4 regions of the Paenibacillus sp. MMS20-IR301 genome follow, and region 4 is predicted to be linked to each of the others. Evidence: predicted binding sites of a transcription regulator. Region 4 holds the regulator's gene; each other region holds the start of a gene.
What was found. Region 4 encodes Rex, which represses fermentation and respiration genes when NADH is low (regulators of the CRP and FNR family bind a similar motif). Its sites were predicted from a motif close to TTGTGAAATATTTCACAA; they were not measured.
Positions count from the first base shown of each region.

Region 1: a site for Rex is predicted at 2,280-2,297, ahead of LOS79_RS11490 (DUF1641 domain-containing protein). Genes of this name have one in related genera too.
Region 2: a site for Rex is predicted at 2,025-2,042, ahead of qoxA (cytochrome aa3 quinol oxidase subunit II). Genes of this name have one in related genera too.
Region 3: a site for Rex is predicted at 1,560-1,577, ahead of LOS79_RS25310 (cytochrome ubiquinol oxidase subunit I). Genes of this name have one in related genera too.

Region 1 covers NZ_CP135275.1:2,576,371-2,581,259, forward strand. The annotation lists gene LOS79_RS11480 (alpha/beta fold hydrolase) at 1-83, opposite strand, end outside; gene LOS79_RS11485 (NAD(P)/FAD-dependent oxidoreductase) at 547-1,725, opposite strand; gene LOS79_RS11490 (DUF1641 domain-containing protein) at 1,765-2,199, opposite strand; gene LOS79_RS11495 (nitroreductase family protein) at 2,528-3,145, shown strand; gene LOS79_RS11500 (hypothetical protein) at 3,262-3,888, opposite strand; gene LOS79_RS11505 (hypothetical protein) at 4,457-4,889, opposite strand, start outside.
Region 2 covers NZ_CP135275.1:4,657,354-4,662,242, reverse strand. The annotation lists gene qoxB (cytochrome aa3 quinol oxidase subunit I) at 1-695, opposite strand, end outside; gene qoxA (cytochrome aa3 quinol oxidase subunit II) at 739-1,755, opposite strand; gene LOS79_RS20040 (polysaccharide deacetylase family protein) at 2,260-3,429, shown strand; gene LOS79_RS20035 (TetR/AcrR family transcriptional regulator) at 3,503-4,120, opposite strand; gene LOS79_RS20030 (MFS transporter) at 4,277-4,889, shown strand, end outside.
Region 3 covers NZ_CP135275.1:5,907,362-5,912,250, reverse strand. The annotation lists gene cydB (cytochrome d ubiquinol oxidase subunit II) at 1-54, opposite strand, end outside; gene LOS79_RS25310 (cytochrome ubiquinol oxidase subunit I) at 58-1,446, opposite strand; gene LOS79_RS25305 (cold-shock protein) at 1,671-1,901, opposite strand; gene LOS79_RS25300 (cold-shock protein) at 1,996-2,196, opposite strand; gene LOS79_RS25295 (S1C family serine protease) at 2,591-3,826, opposite strand; gene LOS79_RS25290 (hypothetical protein) at 4,180-4,386, shown strand; gene LOS79_RS25285 (MBL fold metallo-hydrolase) at 4,355-4,889, opposite strand, start outside.
Region 4 covers NZ_CP135275.1:1,040,392-1,045,280, forward strand. The annotation lists gene dinG (ATP-dependent DNA helicase DinG) at 1-1,392, shown strand, start outside; gene LOS79_RS04460 (redox-sensing transcriptional repressor Rex) at 1,765-2,418, shown strand; gene LOS79_RS04465 (amidohydrolase) at 2,405-3,706, shown strand; gene LOS79_RS04470 (cell wall elongation regulator TseB-like domain-containing protein) at 3,733-4,254, shown strand.

The DNA of each region.
Region 1 (4,889 bases), 1.5 Mb from region 4:
AGACCGGAGATGAAAACAACAGCCGGCGTACAGGCAGCGGAATCCGTAACTTTCCAATTATAGTTCTCATTATGATACTTCATCTCGACCTCCTGATACCTATACATCCGGATGCCCGGATATTTCCAGCTTAAAACCCTTTAAAATATTTCACTATGCCATTTAACACAAAAATCCCCTCTAGCGGCTGTAACTGCCGTTAAAGGGGATTGGGTAAATCTCTGGATATAAATTGAACTGAAAATCTTTACGCCCGAGCCAGTAAAGTGTATTTCGCTTCAAATCCAGCAAGAGGTTTGACAGCCGCCTTGGGCCAAGCACCGCGTCTTTAGAAGCAGCGTGGAGCCAATTGCGAATAATAATTGCATTTTGTGCAATTAAAAATGTTCCTGCACAGGAATGAAGCGTTATAGTTGTACAAATTACAGTTATAACATGAGCGGTAGTCCCATAGCAGGCCACCTGTAACTTACAATTCGGGCACGACGTACTGCGAAATCAGGAAGCTCTCCAGTTCAAGATAAAATAGTAAGAAATAAGCAGCAATTAATAAGCCAGGCTGAATAATCCATGAATATGCGACAGATAACGGATATTGCTGGCTTCCTTCATCAAACTTGCCGGAAGCCCCTTGAGCGGTGTTGAATTACCGCCTACAATGGCCACGCCGTCTTTGCGTCCCAGGCTGGCAAGCGTCCCGGAATTTACCGGACTGAAAGCTTCTGAAGCCTTGTCATTCAGATAAGCGAACAGATTATATCCGATCAGCTCGCCCATCTGCCAGGCAATTTGGGCTGTCGGCGGATAAGGGCGGCCGTCCGGTGCGAATACCACTGCACTGTCTCCAGCCACAAAAACATCCGGATGGGAGGTGGATTGCAGGAACTCATTAACGGTTGCCCGGCCGCGGTTCACTTCCAGCCCGGATTCACCGATCAGCGGATTGCCCTGCACCCCGCCCGTCCATACGAAGGTTCCGGCTGTAATCTGCCGGCCATCCATCAGATCAACCGTCTGACCGTCTACTTTCGTTACGGCAAGTCCGGTCAGGAACTGGACGCCTCGCTTCGCAAGGCTCGCTGTGGCCCGCTCGATCAGATGATCCGGCAGAACCGGCAGAATCTTAGGACCAGCTTCAACGAGCATGAGCTGAATTTCTTTAGGGTCTACCCCGTACTTCTTAGTCAGCTTAGGCAGCTCATCGGCAATTTCACCCGCCAGCTCCACACCGGTCAGACCGCCGCCGCCGATCAGAATCGTTGCATCTGCCGTATTACGGCTCGACGCATATTCGCGGATCCGCTCTTCAATATGTCTGCGGATGTGGTTAGCATCCGCTGCCGATTTCAGCACCATACTATGCTGCTCCAGCCCCTGGATACCGAAGAAGGCAGTGGTGCTTCCCAGACCAACAACAAGGGCATCATAGGTCAGCATTACGCCGTCCGAGAGAATTACCTGTTTGTTATTTACGGAGAAGGACTCCACCTTGGCAATCTTCAGATCAATATCCTTACCGGCAAACAGCTTTGCAAGCGGCATTGCAACAGCCTGTTCCGAAGCACTGCCTGCGGCAAGCCGGTGCAGCTCCGTAATAATCTGGTGGGTCGGATACTGATTGACCACTGTCACTCTGGCTTCTGCCTTGCTCATATATTTGCGGATGGTTAAAGCGCTCAGCAGACCGCCGTAACCCGCACCCAGAATAACTATATGTTTTGACATTATATTTCCTCCGTCCTTACTTGTAAGTGTTAAAAGTTATTACTTGCCGGACTGCCGTTCGCCGCTGACCTGCAGGTACGCGTTCATAAACCGGAGAACATGCTGCACCTGCGGGTCCTTAATCATTTTCATCATGCCGAACAGGCTTACCGTTTCATTGCTGGCATCCGCACGGTCCTTCGCTTCTATCACTGTAGCCGCCATATTCTTGACGGAACCTACTACAGGACCTGCCAGCTCTTTAATCGCACCTACCGTATCATTCTTCAGCACTTCATCTGTGGCAACCGACTGCACGAAGTCAACTGATTTGCTCAGTACGCTGACTAATTGGGTAATCTGCGGCAGCTGTCCGATCAGCAGGTTCAGCGATTCCTGGACCTCCGGCTTCAGCAGCTGCTGCAGAATGTCTTCTCCCGATCCGGCTGCTGTTTTCTCCTGTTCCACAGGCGTTTCCATAATTGTTTCTGGCATAACGAAGTCTCCTTTACACTGGCTATTTTACTTACAGTTGATCTTCTTTTACATACTATGTGATTATTATAACACCCCAATTGTTAAAAATGTCACAAAGACATCCCCTTTATAGCTTTGTTTTGTGATAATATTCACTTCTTTTCTCTCGAAATCGAATTATCTCGACTGTTTGAACAAAAATTCACAATTACTATAGTTTTCCTTATTGACGGCAACAGATGAATGTGATATTTTTAGCAAGTAACTTATAGTAAGTTAATTTATTAATATTATCAGTTTATTAATACTAACCACTATACATACAACAAATGGAGGAATCATTATTATGAGTACTTTTTCCGAATTGGTTCAATCACGCAGATCAGCTATGAATTTCGTGGAAGGCATTAAGATCCCGCAGGCCGAGCTCGAAGAGATGTTCTCGCTGGCTCGTCTTGCCCCATCAGCCTTTAACCTGCAGCACGCCCATTACAAGGTCATCAGCGACGAGACGGTCAAGGAAGCGATCCGCAAGGACGCCTACGGCCAATACAAAATCCATACCGCTTCGGCGGTCATCGTTGTACTCGGTGATAAAAACGCCTATCTGCAGGCACCTGAAATCTATAGCGGGCTTAAGATGCTGGGTGCAATGAGTGAAGATGACTTTGACCGTACGATTAAGTCGATCAACGACTCATATATTGGCAATGATGCGTTCCAGCGGGATGAAGCGATCCGCAATGCCTCGCTGTCGGCAATGCAGTTCATGCTGATTGCCAAGGACAAGGGCTGGGATACCTGCCCGATGATCGGTTTCGACCCGGAAGCGGTGAAGCAGACGCTCGGCCTTGGCGACAATTTCGTTCCGGTGATGTTGATTACGATCGGCAGAGACAACAAGCACAAGATCAGACCTCGCGGCTACCGCAAGCCGGTGAATGAGTTCGTACAGTTCATTTAAGTCGCGGCTGTCAACTGGCAACGTATAAGAGGGTCTTCCGGCAATCAGCCGGAAGACCCTCTTGTTGTATAGCATATGAACATGAACAGCCGTTGCTCAACCGTAACCGCCTGGCCCTATTTCGCATATTGCAAAATCGCTGCCGCTGCACGCTCCCGCCGCTCAGCATCGGGGCTATGCAAAGCTTCCTTAAGCACAGCCAGCGCTTCAGCTATCGTGGCCTCGTCTACTTTTACATGAGCTTGCGTTGTTTCTGCACCGCCGGGAGCAGTCTGCTCTGCAAGCCACAACTCCACTTTTGCTGCAGGCAGCACTCCTGTATATTGGGTGACTACAGCTTCTGCATGAAGCAGAGCTTCGATTGCAGGATTCACCTCCGTGCGGGGCAGGCTCTTCAGCCAGGTGACTCCGCGGCGGTGGGCAGTTCCGTCCTCCGGACTGTCGTGCAGGTCAATATAGAAATAATCACCCAGGTCACCAAGATACACCCATTCATCGTCTGCTGTCAGCACATAATCGCCATCCTGCATAACATTCACGAAGAGGTGCAGACTATCAAGTGCCTCCTCCAGCTCCTGGCCCTGATACCCGCCAGCCGTAGCCAGCTTGATGATAATCTCTTCCCTGCCCCTGTTCTCCAGGTCACCAATGCCCGGATACCCTGGACTCACATAATTATCCTCTAAAAAAGACTTAATCAGCCCGCTGCGGGTCTTCTCTGCCTTCATTCCAAACAGCCTCATATCTTCTCCCCTTTACTCACGGATGTAAGAATAACTGAGTAAATTATACAGCAAAAAACCAAGAAAACGGAAGTATAACAGCGCTTACATAACAATCCGGCTGAAAATATCCCTAAATTTAAAGTATTCAGCTTTTTACTCAAACGGCGGTTCCCGGTATAATACAGGTATCAGCTCAAGGAAATATACACTGCAGTAAGAAGAGGATGCACGGATGTATACCCGGCAGTCACTCTTAGCAGCTGTACCTCCTGAGATCTGAGACTATATCTTTGATCCTGGCTCTAAGCTTTCAATTGATCCCTAACACGAAATGGTGTGAGCTTCTTAAAGCTCCAAAGCTGAACAACCCATAAACCCGTGATCAGAGGATGAATGAGAGAGGAAGAAACAGAGCAGGATAGGCAAATTTACTGCCGCCTCGGACGATTTCTACCCGGCTGAGTACAAGGATAGGATAAGGAGTCTGAGCATAACATGGGTATAGTGGTAACAGTATAAACCTCTATTATTGATGATCTTATCAATAATAGAGGTTTATACGTGTTATAGGGGTTTGTACAATTCGTTAGCGCAGCCCTTCCGCGAATTGCAGCAGGGTTTCCTTTGATATCCCGCGCGATTCTGTACGCACCTCATGCAGGATGTTCTTCTCCTTGTCTTTGCGCAGCTCAATCCAGCGGATACAAGCATAATACCCGGTACTGCTCATCTCATACGACTGCTGATTTACAACATAGAGAGCATCAGTAAAATTAACCTTAAATTCCTCAACCTTGGTAGCCGCCGTAACATCGAATCTTATTTGCGCATCAGGACCGCTCGGTGAATACGTGACAATGATTGAATCCTGCCCCCCCTTAGATCCTTCGTATACCAGCTGGGGGCTTACGGTCCCGGCAAGCTGGTTGGGTACATTGAAGCTCTTGATCCAGGCATAATGCTCGCCCGGCTTAAGCCGTTTGGTTAGCACATTCGTATATTTCTTCAACCAGGAGTTA
Region 2 (4,889 bases), 3.6 Mb from region 4:
ATGACGTTGGTGATCAGTACGGACCAGGTGAACATCGGCATTTTCATGAGCGTCATGCCTGGTGCACGCATTTTGAGAATGGTGACGATGAAATTGACCCCGGTAATCAGAGTACCGATACCGGAAATCTGCAGCGCGAGGGAGTAATAGTTATTACCGACCGTCGGGCTGAACTCAAGACTCGCCAGCGGGAAGTAAGCGGACCAGCCGGCATCCGGTGATCCCCCGATAACGAAGGAAATGTTCAGCAGCATGGCACCCATGAAGAAGAGCCAGAAGCTGACGGCGTTAAGCCGCGGGAAGGCGACGTCCCGCGCGCCGATCTGCAGCGGAATGATTACATTCATCAGACCGATGATGAACGGCATGGCCATGAAGAGAATCATGATCAGGCCGTGGGTGGTAAATACCTCGTTATAGTGCTGCGCATCAAGGAATTTCATTTCCGGCGCAGCCGTCTGCAGACGCATCATCATTGCGTCCACACCACCGCGGAACAGCATGAGCAGTGCGGCAAGGATGTACATGACACCGATTTTTTTGTGATCTACAGTAGTAAGCCATTCACGCCAGAGATATCCCCATTTCTTGAAATAGGTGAGTCCGACGAGAATCCCGATGGTGGCAAGTGCAATGCTGACCATGGCTCCGTATATCAAGGGTTCGCCGTGAACCTTAAATTTGTCTAAATCCATTAGGGTGGCTCCTTTCGGTTTGTTACATCAAGCTCTTGCGGAGCTAGTGGCCTTCATGAGTTCCGGCATCCACGGGTGAGCTCGGCAGCGGCTGATCGACTTCGGGATCTGGTTCGCTGTCAAATTCGGTTCCGCTGGACGGCTCAGGCGAAGGATGAATCTCTTTGTTATCCTGATGCTCCTCACTGCCGTTGTCCATGTTCATCTCGCTGCCGTTACCACTCATATGCTCACTGTGGTCGCCCGGCGGAGGACTGAACTCCAGATGGGTGGAGGAATAGGTTTTGCGTCCAAGGAAGTCAGTGGCCAGCAGGGTTTTGAACTCATCCTCTGTCAGCTTCGAAGCGGTTTCCTTGACATCGGTCACCCATTCGTCATAATCCTTGCTGCTCATTACAAGAGTTTCGAATTCCATGTGGGCAAAGCCCTTGCCGCTGAAGTTTGCATTTTTACCGATATAAGAGCCTTCAGTATCAGCAGACAGGTGAAGCGTTGTGAGCATGTCGCTCATGGCGTACTTTTGTCCGGCAAGCTGTGGTATCCATAAGCTCGTGATGGTCCCAAAGGAGTACATTCTGAGCTCGATCGCACGGTGTACCGGAATGTTCAAGTAATTTACGGTTTCAATGCCTTCTTCAGGATAGCTGAAATGCCATTTCCAGTTGGAGGATGATGCGTAAACAACCAGCGGTGTCTGATCTTTATAATCCGCGGCCACATTCTCTACTTCGGTAGTTGTCTTGACGGTTACAAAGGACAGGAAGGCAACGATAATGATCGGGATGATAATCCAGATCGCCTCCAGCACCTTGTTACCTTCCTCATGTTCAGGAATGTAACCCTCATTGCTTTTCTTCGCCCGGTATTTCACCAGAACAAAGATATATAAGATGTAGACAACTGCCAGAACACCAAGCATAACAATGATGGAGAGAATAATGGTGTCAGATAACGTCCTCGCGGACGGCCCCTTCGGATTCAGAACAGTGAGTGAACTGCATCCCGGCAGGAGAAGGATCAGGCTTAGAAACAAAGCGTATAACGGTCCCTTTTTTTTCATATAGAACTCCTTCCTTCAATACTACTTTTCATTCGCCGTTCGCTAACGGGCTAACACTTAACCTGTATATATAGTAAGAATTACTTACCCAGATTGCAAAATACATTTTTTGTATGATTTATCCAAAATAGACCTTAAAAATGGCGAATTAGTTAAATATGTGTGATCAATTTGTTACAGGTACCTAAATGTATGATAAAGATCACTGTAGTGACGCAGTTTAAGCTAATTTTAAGGTTGTTCAAATTTCGTTCACATATTAGTAAATGTTATTAATTTTGTCACATTTATTTTGAGTGAAAAACCCGCGATTTAACCGCTTTTTGCTTGCTGTGACAGCATTCGACGCTATTTGTGATATTTCAGAAAAAATACTGCATATTCATTTTCTCCTTGCAAAAAGAGTAACAATAATTTAGCTTTCGGTTACAATCTCTCAAATTACGTTAAATCTATGTATGTTAAAGTAATAGACAAATATACATAGATTGGAGATTGCTGCTGGTGCCTACTAAAAAAATTGTGCTGTTATTCTTATCCTTATTCCTGATTTTGGGTGTTGTCCTGACCCCGGCAAGAGCTGAAGGCGGAAAGGCCGTCAGGCTTGGGGTTAACGATAAACTGAGCACTATAGAAGCTGTATCTGTAAAAAACACATATTATGTTCCGCTGCGTGCACTGGCCGGAGAGCTGAACTGGACGATCACCGGTCTGGCAGATGGTGTGCTGGTGACGGGCGGCTCCGGATCACTGACCGTGCTGAAGGGGGATGCCGGTGCCAGGCTCAAGGACGGCACAGTGGTGCCTCTGAGTACTTTTGTGCAGGGCGGAAACTTAATGGTTCCCCTGAAAATAAGCGGTTCTCTTGGATATATCATATCCTTTGCGGGAGATAAATATTTACTGCGGGTGAAGGACGGCTCAGCGCTGCTTACAGATGAGGCCTTCATCAGTAAATATGCAGCGGAGCTGAAGCCTGCAGCCACGCCAGAACCGGGCCCGTCTGCTACTCCGGCGCCGGCTGACGGACCTGCCCAGCCGGTTAAAACGGGCAAGCCCGGCTATACCGTGTACCTGACCTTTGATGACGGGCCTTCGGCAACTACAGCCCAGCTGCTGGATATACTCGCGAAGTATGATGTACAGGCAACCTTCTTCATGCTGGGCAATAACATGAACAAGTATCCTTCCCAGGTGAAGCGGATTGTGAAGGATGATTATGGTCTCGGGCTGCACGGCATGACCCACGTCAAAGGAAAGTTCTATGCTTCACCGGCTGCAGCGCTGGCTGAGATGGCGGATGATAATGCCGTACTGAAGAAGCTGACGGGCGCCAGTACTACGCTGATCCGGCCGCCATATGGAAGCAAGCCGTATTTCACCAAAGCCTTCCGGGATAAGGTGTTATCCCAGGGTTACCACCTCTGGGACTGGAATGTGGACTCGAATGACTGGAAATACAAAGAGGATAGCGATTCAATCTATACTACGGTAATGAACCAGGTCCATAAGCTGAAGCAGTCCAAGACAGACCCGGTAATTCTGATGCATGACCAGAAGGCTACGCTTAAGGTACTGCCGCGTCTGCTGGAGACGCTCAAGAAGGAAGGGTATACCTTCCAGGCCATTACAAAGGACATGGAGCCGGTCAACTTCTGGAAGGATAAACGCTGATAAGAGGCTTTGAATGCACAAGAGCAAGCTGCCGGAGGAAACTCCGTGCGGCTTGCTCTTTTTCAGGAGGAATTCACTTATACAAATACTGAACAAGCATGTTGACGAGCTCTGCCTTCAGCCGGTCTGCCGGGACCCTCTGCGGGGAAAAGGAGATTACGTCAACTATGGCACTCACCGATTCGAACACAATTACGGAAGCTGCCTCAAGATCAGCAGGCTTCATTTCATCCCGGCCCATCTGCAGATACTTAAGGGTACTAAGCCGCCCGGTTTCGTACTGGGTATCCATGAGCTGCTTGATGAACTCATCGCTGTGGTACATAATGCTTAATTCTTTATGGTAGCCGATGAAGTCTTTATGCGAATCCAGCAGGCTGTCGATCAGATGCATAATCAGCTCGTAACGGCCGACCATAGCGAAGTTGATTTCGGACATCGATGCCTCAACCCGTGCCAGCAGCTCATCGCCATACATATGGAGCACTTCGATGAAGACGGCTCTTTTATCAGTGAAATAGGAGTAGAAGCTGCCTGTGGATACCCCGGCTGCCGCTGCAATTTCCTTGGTGTTGGTCTGGTGAAAGCCCTTGTCGGAGAATTGCTTCATCGCCGCCCGGATAATGGCCTCCTTGGTTCGGACACTCCGTTCCTGCTGCGGAGTTCTGATTTTATTGTCTGTTTCGCCCATAGCTTAAGATCCCCCTCACAGTACAAATTGTAAAATAGCTGTTTTGTACTGTCAATAAAAGTTGAACCAAAGTTCATTTTTGTAATTGACAAATGTGAACTTTGGTTCATATAATTCGAATATGAACTTTATTTCATATTTTGGAGGATGATGAGTATGGGCATTAGAACCCGCAGAGCTTTATCGTTCACGGCAATAGTCCTGGGTTTTTTCATGGCGCTGCTGGACACGACCATAGTTAATATTGCCCTGCCGGAGATGACACGCCATTTCGGCGGAAGTGTGTCGCAGATATCCTGGGTGGTGAACGGGTACAACCTGGCCTTTGCCGTGTTTATATTGACGGCGTCCCGCCTGGCAGATCAGTTCGGACGGAAGAAGGTGTTCCTCGCCGGAGTGGTACTGTTTACATTAAGTTCTTTAGTGGCGGGGTTCTCCTCTTCGCTTAGCATGCTTATTGCCATGAGAGTGATCCAGGGACTGGCCGGTGCGGTCATTGTGCCCGTTACGATTCCGCTGACCACGACCACCTTCCCGAAAGAAATGCACGGCCTGATTATCGGGATCTGGGGCGCGGTCTCCGGGGTGGCAGCGGCACTCGGCCCGGCACTCGGCGGGATTCTGACGCAGAAGCTGAGCTGGGAATGGATCTTTTATGTCAATGTGCCGCTGGGTGTGCTCAGCATAGTGCTGACCCTTATTTTCATTAAGGAATCAAGGGATAATACAGCGGGCCGGTCCATAGATTACGGGGGGATTCTGGGGATTA
Region 3 (4,889 bases), 2.8 Mb from region 4:
GAAGCCGACAAACAGCACGGCAATTAACAGAAACCACAATTCATTAAGTGACATGGGTTAGTCCTCCTTGTTATACGGATCGTGGGATTCACCGTGTTCGTTATCCATAGCATAAGGACCTTTTTTAATAACCTTGACGAAGAGGCCAATCAGCACTGCACCCAGAATAGCATAGATTGCGGTAAAAGAAATTACCGAGAACAGCACCTGTCCGCTTGTAATATTAGGCGATACGCTGTCTTCCGTAGTCATAAGCCCGAATACCGTCCATGGCTGGCGCCCGATCTCTGTCATAATCCAGCCCGAGGTATTGGCAATCGGCGGAAGCAGCAGCCCCCAGAACATGAACCGCATGAACCAGGTATTGGGTCTGTCCATCTTTTTGCGCCACATGAGGTAGATTGCATATACGCCAAGCGCAATCATCAGCGAGCCGGCCGCAACCATGATGCGGAAGCTCCAGAATGTTGTTTTTACAGGAGGAATGTAATCTCCCGGTCCGTATGCGAGTTCATATTCCTTCTGCAGCTCCAGCATACCCTTAACATCACCGGAGAATTTACTGTAAGACAGGAAGCTCAGCAGATATGGAATCTGGACTTCACCGGTGTTGATCTGGTTCTCTGTATCAATATTGGCAAACACTGTCCAAGGTGCCGGGTCGCCACTCTCACCCCATAGCGCTTCGGAAGCGGCCATCTTCATTGGCTGTGTCTCCACAAGATATTGTGCCTGCGCATGTCCTGCAACGGCTACGCCGAAGGAGGAGATAATCCCGACAATGGCGGCAATTTCAAAGGATTTCCGGAAGAACGGAATATCCTGTTTCTTAAGCAGTTTATAAGCACTGATCCCTGTTACCAGGAATGCGCCGGTCGCATAAGCGGCAAGCACGGTATGCGGGAATTCCACCAGCAGCTGCCCGTTCGTAATCAGTGCAAAAATATCATTCATTTCAGCCCGTCCGTTATTAATCTCGAAGCCTACCGGATGCTGCATGAACGAGTTCGCGGCCAGAATCCAGAATGCCGACAGCATGGTGCCGAGGGCTACCAGCCAGATAGATACGAGATGGACACGCTTGGATACTTTATCCCAGCCGAATATCCAAACCCCGATAAATGTAGACTCCAGGAAGAAGGCCAGCAAGGCCTCAATAGCCAGCGGGGCCCCAAAAACATCACCGACGAAGCGCGAATAGTCAGACCAGTTCATTCCGAACTGGAATTCCTGCAATATCCCTGTCACTACGCCTACTGCGAAGTTAATAAGAAACAGCTTCCCCCAAAACTGTGCCATTCTTTTGTACTCTTCATTGCCCTTTCTTACGTACATTGTCTCCATAATTGCAATTAAGAGCGCTAGTCCGATCGATACCGGCACAAAGAAATAATGAAAAATTGTCGTCGACGCAAATTGTATACGCGACAGTATTACTGTATCCATATTTCTCCCCTTCCTTCTCCCCATTCGTTATGTCTATTCTGTCAAATTTTCAACACTCAATGTGTGACTTTCATCACATTATACACCCTATTTCAGCATCAAAATCAATAAATTTGTGACAAATATCACAATTAAACGGTTAGAAAGCAAAAAAAATAAGACGGTTTTGCCGTCTTGGATTTGTCCATGCTGCTATAGTTGTCTTGAATCATAAAGGCATTGGCTTAGGTAATGGAAATACCCTTCTTGAGCGATTTGAGATCGCCATTGGAATTCAGCAATTGCGGGAGCATCTTCATGCTTCGTACCATTGGAGAATGACAGAGACGGCAAGAAGGCGCATGCTCAAATGCAAAATTATCCCTCATCCATCCGTTACACCCATCGTTGGTACAGGCCCATATTGCGGTATTTTCTTCCGGTACTTCCTCCAAAGGCTTCTTACGGTAGTTCATTGCCGTTCCTCCCTTCCTTTATGTAGCAAGCTGAGAAACCAGTAAAAAAAAGACCGTCCCAACTTTCACAAGCCGGGACGGTATCTTCTATTAATTACAGTTTTACAACGTTTTCGGCTTGTGGTCCACGGTTGCCTTGAACAACGTTGAATTCAACGCGTTGGCCTTCATCCAAAGTTTTGAAGCCTTCGCCAGTGATTGCGCTGAAGTGTACGAATACGTCGCTTCCGCCTTCAACTTCGATGAAACCGAATCCTTTTTCTGCGTTGAACCATTTAACTGTACCTGTTTGCATGTGTGTTACCTCCACAAATTTAAATTAATATGTTCTTTTTATCTTCAGACAAAGAAAAAATTCACACATTGAAAAAGGTTGTGTTTACTTTGACAGCCCTTTTCAATACGAGAATTAGGTATCAATTGTATGATTAAGTTCATGTTACCACACCTGATTAACAAAGGCAAGCTGTCCTATCCGAATTTCTCCGTTTTTACCCTTATAAGGTGTTGTTCCCAATGTAAGGGCTACCACAGTGATAAATCACTTATAAATTGCTCCAATATTATTCTTTACCCCATAATTTCAGCCTTGAAACGGGGCCGTCCTCTTATTTTGTCTCCAGGGAGGACGGCTTAATCCGTTTCCTTAATTATGACTGCCTCATTATTATATACGGGTGCTGCCCATTTTATTCCTCGGGCTTCTCAAGAAGTTGTACCGTGATCTGCTTGGCTTCTCCATTCCGGTAAAAGGTGATCTCAAGCTTATCGCCGATCTTGGTGTGATCATATAAATATTTCCGCAGCGCCAGGGTAGAGTTAATCGTCTTATCATTAAACTTCGTGATGACATCATTGAATTGCAGGCCTGCATCCTTCGCCGGCCCCACGGCATCAAGCACAACAACCCCGTCGGTTACGGTAGTTGGAAGATTAAGCTCCTTCCGCTGATCTTCGGCAAGCGGCACATAAGGATTGTTCAAATCGACCGAGTACACACCAAGGTAGGAGCGGGCAATCCGTCCGTTTGCTGTCAGCTCATCCGCCGTCTCCATTACATGATTGGCCGGAATCGCGAAGCCCAGCCCTTCAACGCCTGTATCGGAAATCTTCATCGTGTTGATGCCGATGACCTTGCCGTCGAGATCAACCAGCGCGCCTCCGCTGTTGCCTTCATTAATGGCGGCATCCGTCTGGATAACCTCCTGCTCCCAGTCATAGACTCCATCCTGATTCAGCGATACCGGAATTGTCCGCTCTGTATAGCTGACAATCCCCGAAGTGAGCGTATCCCCAAGGCCGAGCGGATTGCCGATGGCAATTACCGTCTCGCCCAACCGGAGCTTGGAGGAATCACCGATCTGTGCAACAGTATCGATGCCTTTGGCATCAATAGAGAGCACAGCGATATCGCTAACCTTATCAGCCCCGACCAGCTCCGCTTTACGGGTCTCGCCGTTTACTGTAACAATCTCCAGCTTGCCGGAGTTTTCAATGACATGATTATTGGTAATGATATATGCTTTATCATCGACTTTTTTATAGATAACTCCCGAGCCCAGTGCAGACTCGTCGAGAATATTAAGCTCCTTGTTGTCTTCCTTATGATTAATGATGCTTACAACCGCAGGGCGTACAGTGGCAGCAGCCTGAATAATCCGGTCATACGGATCCGCGCTGCTTACAGCCACCTTATCAATTACCGCAGGCGCCTGAGCCTTCTCCTCCGTGAACTGCCCCGTAACCAGGCTGAACAGCAGCACAGCCACAACAGCACTGCACACGGAACTGATCAGCGAGACCTGCCAGGTTGCCAGAGAACGCCGCGACCGGCGGACTGACCATTTGCCTTCGGCCGGCTGCTGTCTGCCCGTTCTGCGCCGCGATACCTTGGTTGAATAAAAATCATCATCGAACAATCCCACGATAAATCCTCTCCCCTCTATTGCCACTGCATTCAAGACCTGAACGCCAAGCAACCACGCCCGAGCTTAACCGCTATATCTCTTAGACTTCACGAAGCCCTAAAAGGTTTCACTTGATTCATTCACCACATTTCTGCGGTTTCTAAGCGCAAGGGGTGTCTTCTATTCTTGCAACCTACTAAAATATAAGCTTGTATCCGGAATAATATGCAACTTATAAGACTACAATAGGATTAGGACGCTCTATAATTGTATCACAGGCAGCTTATCTGCCCACATTTTTTCTGTGTTAAATATACTGCGAATTTTTTACATTTGCGCAGGTATTCACGACTCAAAAGGAGGCACAAACAATGGAATCATTCTCCGCAAGCATGGATCTTGTACAGTTCATCGGCAAGCTGGGCGACCTGAAGGATGAGCACTATCATCTCATTCTTGTCCAGAGTGCAATGATTGAGCTGATGATTGCCAAAGGGGTATTTTCCCGGCAGGAGCTGGAGCAAACCATTACCAAGGCTGACCGTCTTATGACTGGCTCACCTTATCCCATGGCGTAGGCCGGTCATAATAAGTATCGCAGAGCCGGAATTCACTGTCCTTGAAGAAGCAGCCCCGGTCTTCCATAGCCCCGCGCACTGACATTCTCGCCAGATCGATCATATTATGGTCTCTGCTTAAATGGGCCAGATAAGTGCGTTTGGTCCGTCCGGTCAAAATCTCACTGAGCGCCGCCCCGGCAGCCTCATTAGACAAATGCCCCATATCCCCAAGAATCCGCCGCTTCGTATTCCATGGATAACGGCCCATTCTCAGCATCTCAATATCATGATTCGCTTCCAGTACCAGCACATCCGCATCCGAGATGGCTGTTCTGACCTTATCGCTGACATACCCGAGGTCTGTCGCCACACACAGCTTCTCCTTGCCGTCGTAGAAATTATAAGCTACCGGCTCAGCAGCATCATGGGAGATGGCGAATGATTCTACGCGCATACTTCCGAAATCCCGGTGCTGGCCCGTTTCCATAATCACTCTGTTATGCTCCGCAATCTTGCCGATC
Region 4 (4,889 bases):
GTCGCCCATACGCTTACCCGTCTGTACAAGGACAGCCGCAGCGGTCAGCTGCCGGCCCTGCGCCAGACTTTGCAGTCTTCAGGCAGTGAGCAGGCTTCGGAATGGAGCGGGGTTATTGACCGCATCTATCCAGACCTGCTCACCGTGAAGGAGTCGTGGGATGCGCTTAGCGACAGGCTGTTTGGCCTGCTGCCGGAGCGCAGCGATGCCGGGGCCGGAGAAGCCGGGCAGCTGGTTGCGCGCCTGCTGCCCGGAAAGAAGCCAAAGGAGTGGGAAGAACTGGCTGCGCTGGAGAATACGCTTCATCTCAGCCTGAGCGATATTATCCGTAAGGGTGATAAAATGCTCAGCGAGATGCGGGATACGGACAGCCAGTCGTCTTCAGACAGCCTTGTGACTGACATCGGCGGACTGTTCAAGGACCTTGCATCCATCCGGGAGCAGATCCGGTTCTTCATGACGCTGAACGATGAGAATATTGTGTATTGGCTGGAGGGAAGCGGCAATTACCGCGGCAAGTCACTGCAGATGTACGCTGTTCCGGTCGATGTCAGCACACAGCTCAGAGAGCTGTTCTTCGACAAGAAGAAGAGTATTATTCTGACTTCCGCCACTTTGTCGGTGGACAAATCCTTCCAGTTCATGATTGATAATCTGGGTCTGGGCGGAGCTGCAGAAGAAGGACGGCTGATGACTTCGCTGCTGCCGTCTCCGTTCAACTACCGGGAGCAGGCGCTGCTGGTCATCCCCCGTGACTTCCCAAGCGTGAAGGGCAGCATCGGGGATGCCCGGTTCGTTGATACGCTGGTACGTTCACTCGCAGAAGCGGCTATAGCCACGCGCGGGCGGATGCTGGTGCTGTTCACATCATACAAAATGCTGCGGCAGGTGTATGATCCGCTTAAGGAAGCCCTGGCAATGCAGGATATCTCAGTGCTTGGACAAGGGGTGGAGGGCGGTAGCCGGAGCAAGCTGATCCGCCGTTTCCAGGACAGCCCGGCTGCGGTGCTGCTGGGTACGAGCAGCTTCTGGGAAGGGGTAGACATTCCCGGAGATGCACTGACCTGTCTCGCTATCGTCAGACTGCCGTTTCAGCCGCCGAACCATCCGCTCGCCGAAGCGAAGTCGGAGCTGCTGCAGGCCCAAAAGAAAAATCCGTTTATGAAGCTGTCTGTTCCGCAGGCGGTCATCCGGTTCAAGCAGGGCTTTGGACGGCTGGTCCGCACCGCACAAGACCGCGGCATTGTTATTGTATATGATACCAGGGTCATTGAAGCTTATTACGGGAAATACTTCCTGTATTCACTGCCCGGTCCGAAGATGGAGCATATGCTGACTGAGCAGATGGTTCCGCGGATTGCAGAGTGGCTTGATGAAGGCGGGGTTTCATAAACGGCTGCCGGTTGATATTATTAATAGATCCTAATTTACCCGAAGACCCGGTCGCTGCTGCTGACCAGATGCCGCGGCAGCGGAGCAGGGTTTCTATAACTAACGAAAAGCAAAAAGGATCGAAGGGGAAATTTGGAACTGTAGGAGCGATAGCGATCGCCTTTGCCACCGGATTTATACCGCTAAAAGTGGTATTAATTAAGAAATTTTGGGGCAACAGCGGCCGGAAGTCCAAATGTTCACCGCAGTGACAATTCAGCTTTAAGTTCAACTTTTTTAATGCTATCAAACTAAGACTATGCTTACGAAGCAAGTTTTGCACGAAGTTAATAAATGAAGCGTTTGCTTACAAAACTTTTAGGAGGAGAAAACATGAAATCGGATAAAATATCGGAGGCCGTCGTGCGCAGGCTCCCAGTGTACCTGCGTTTCCTGAACGATCTCCAAAAACGTGAAATCTCTACAGTTTCTTCTCAGGAGCTGGGACAAAAGCTTGATCTGAACCCTGCCCAGATCCGCAAGGACCTGGCTTATTTCGGGGATTTCGGCAGAAAGGGCATCGGTTATGATGTCTCTTATCTCATAGAGAAAATCCGCCACATTCTGAAGCTGGACCAGCAAATTAATGTAGCGCTGGTAGGAGCCGGTAATCTCGGCCATGCCTTGTCCAATTACAATGCCTATCTGAAGGATACGATGAAGATCACGGCTATTTTTGATGCTTACGAGCCTAAAGTAGGCCAGCAGATCAACTCTCTGACCGTACAGCCGATGAATGAGCTTGGTGATACAATCCGCGCGCAGGGCATTCGTATCGGGATCATTACCGTACCGGACAGCGAAGCCCAGAATGTAGCGGATATCCTGGTGGATTCAGGGATTGAGGCTATTCTGAACTTTGCCCCGGTCATTCTGAAGACGCCGGCGAACATCCGGATTCACGCTGCCGACTTCACTACCGATCTGCAGAGTCTGGCTTATTATTTGCATGATGGAAAGGAAGAAGTGGCAGATGAGCAGCAATAAAACTGTTATTGAGAATGGCCGTTTCCTCGTTCCGGGCAGTGACCAGCCGGTGCTGAGCGGTTATATGACTATAGAAAATGATCTGATTACGTACATAGGTGAAGCTAAGCCTGTAACGGGTGAGGATTTCCAGGTCATCGACGGCAGCCGTCTGCTGTTCATGCCGGGTCTCATTAATACACACGGCCATGCAGCCATGTCGCTGCTCCGCGGGTATGGTGATGATATGGTCCTTCAAGCCTGGCTGCAGGAAAAAATGTGGCCGATGGAAGAGAAATTCACCGGTGATGATGTGTATTGGGGAACTTCGCTGTCCGTGCTGGAGATGCTGAAGAGCGGCACTACCACCTTCCTCGATATGTACGACCACATGGACCGGGTAGCGGAGGTTACGGAGCAGTCCGGAATCCGCGGCGTGCTGATGCGCGGCGTTATCGGCCTGTGTCCCGAAGAGGTGCAGAACCACAAGCTGGCGGAAGCGGTTGCTTTTGCCCGGAACTGGCATGGCAAGGCAGACGGCAGAATTACCTCGATGATCTCGCCGCATGCGCCTTACACCTGCCCTCCTGAGTTCTTCATGAGGTTTGTACAGGCTGCCCATGATCTGGACCTGCCGATGCATACGCATATGTCCGAAACCCTGCGTGAGGTAGAACAGAACGCGGCTGATTACGGACTCCGTCCGGTTGCACACCTTGAGAAGCTGGGCATGTTCACGCGTCCGTCCCTGGTTGCCCACGGTGTTCATCTGAATGATGAGGAGATCGGAATTCTTGCCCGCCATAATGTCGGCGTATCGCATAATCCCTGCAGCAACCTGAAGCTGGCCAGCGGCGTAGCCCGTGTTCCGGATTTGCTGAGAGCCGGTGTTAAGGTGTCACTCGGCACAGACGGTGCAGCCAGCAACAACAACCTGGATATGTTTGAGGAGATGCGGATGGCCGCGCTGATTCACAAGGGTGTGAGCGGTGATCCGACGGCCGTACCGGCACCGCAGGCGCTGCTGATGGCGACAGAATACGGGGCGCAGTCTATTTTCCTGAATAATATCGGGCGTCTTGCTGCGGGGATGAAGGCCGATTTCATCGCGATTGATATCGATCAGCCGCATTTGCTGCCGCACACGGATCTCTTGTCACATGCCGTATATTCAGCCAGCGGCAAGGATGTCGAGCATGTATGGGTGAACGGCAAGCAGGTTGTGAAGCACAAGCAGTGCCTTACCCTGGACGAAGAGGCTATCCGCCGTAAAGCGCAGGAAACGTTCGAAAATCTGCTTAAACGGTAATAGAGGTTATATAGAAAGGAAGCTGCATGTTGAAAAAGAGGAGAAAGTGGCTTCCGCTGGGGATCTCCCTGGTATTGCTCCTTCTGTTCGGACTAAGCCAGTTTTACGCCTACATTATGAAGGATCAGTGGAACGAGCGGAATGAAGCCAGGCAGCTTGCCAGAACGCAGGCCGGGCTGACGGAAATAACGAAGGCGCAGAAATCCATCTGGGATGAAAATTCAATCTACTGGGTCCTTACCGGCATCAATGACGCAGGTACAGAGCTGATGGTCTGGGTCCGCTTTACCACGGAAGGCAAGCCTGCCGGGGGAGAGAACGGGGTATATGCGGAAGAGATCAGTAAGGGAACCTCAGAGGCCCAGATCCGTGACAAGATCGCACGTGAGCTCCCGGGCATCACGATTAAACGGCTGCTGCCTGGTGTGTATAGCGGAGAATATGTCTGGCAGTTATTTTATAAAAAAGACGGGCGGTTCTATTACAGCTTTTACCGTTTCAGTGATGGCAGCGCCATTGGGGACGGTTACAGCCTGCCCATCCGGTAATAAAATACCGGCAGCATTCCATGCTTAATCAGGCGGGGGGACAAGGGATTGTTCTCCTGCTTTTTTTGTTAAAAACGCTCATGGGAGGCCGAAATGCATTACTTTACAACGTATATCCTTATGATTATGGGCAGTATTCTTTGCATCCGGTTGGGACGGAAGAGTGGAAGGAAGTCCCAAGTCATTATTGGTTATTTACTTCTGGCCTTTGAAATTATTTTGCCGGTACTCTCGTTTACGTTCGGATTGATTGATGGTTTGAAAGAAGGATAGCATCGATTGATATATTATAGTATATGTTGAAAGATATATTCATGATAGAGCTTGATGTATACGCAGAATTGTAAAATGAGGATAGAGTGAAGGCAACAGCAGTTCAGAGCAGGATTCTGAGCTGCTGTTTTTTATATTACGCCCAAACGGGGCTAATCTGAAGCAGCTCTTTTGCCGATAAAGAATGATAATCTTCTGAAACATCCAGAAATTAGTATCAAAAATTTTAAATATATTCACACTTTTCCGTAAAATCGTATATACACCTGTGATATACTACTATTTGTATCAAGGCATGCTTAAGAGCATGCGAGTTCGGAAACTGGACATGCTTGCTGGTCATTATTATAAATAATAGCTTG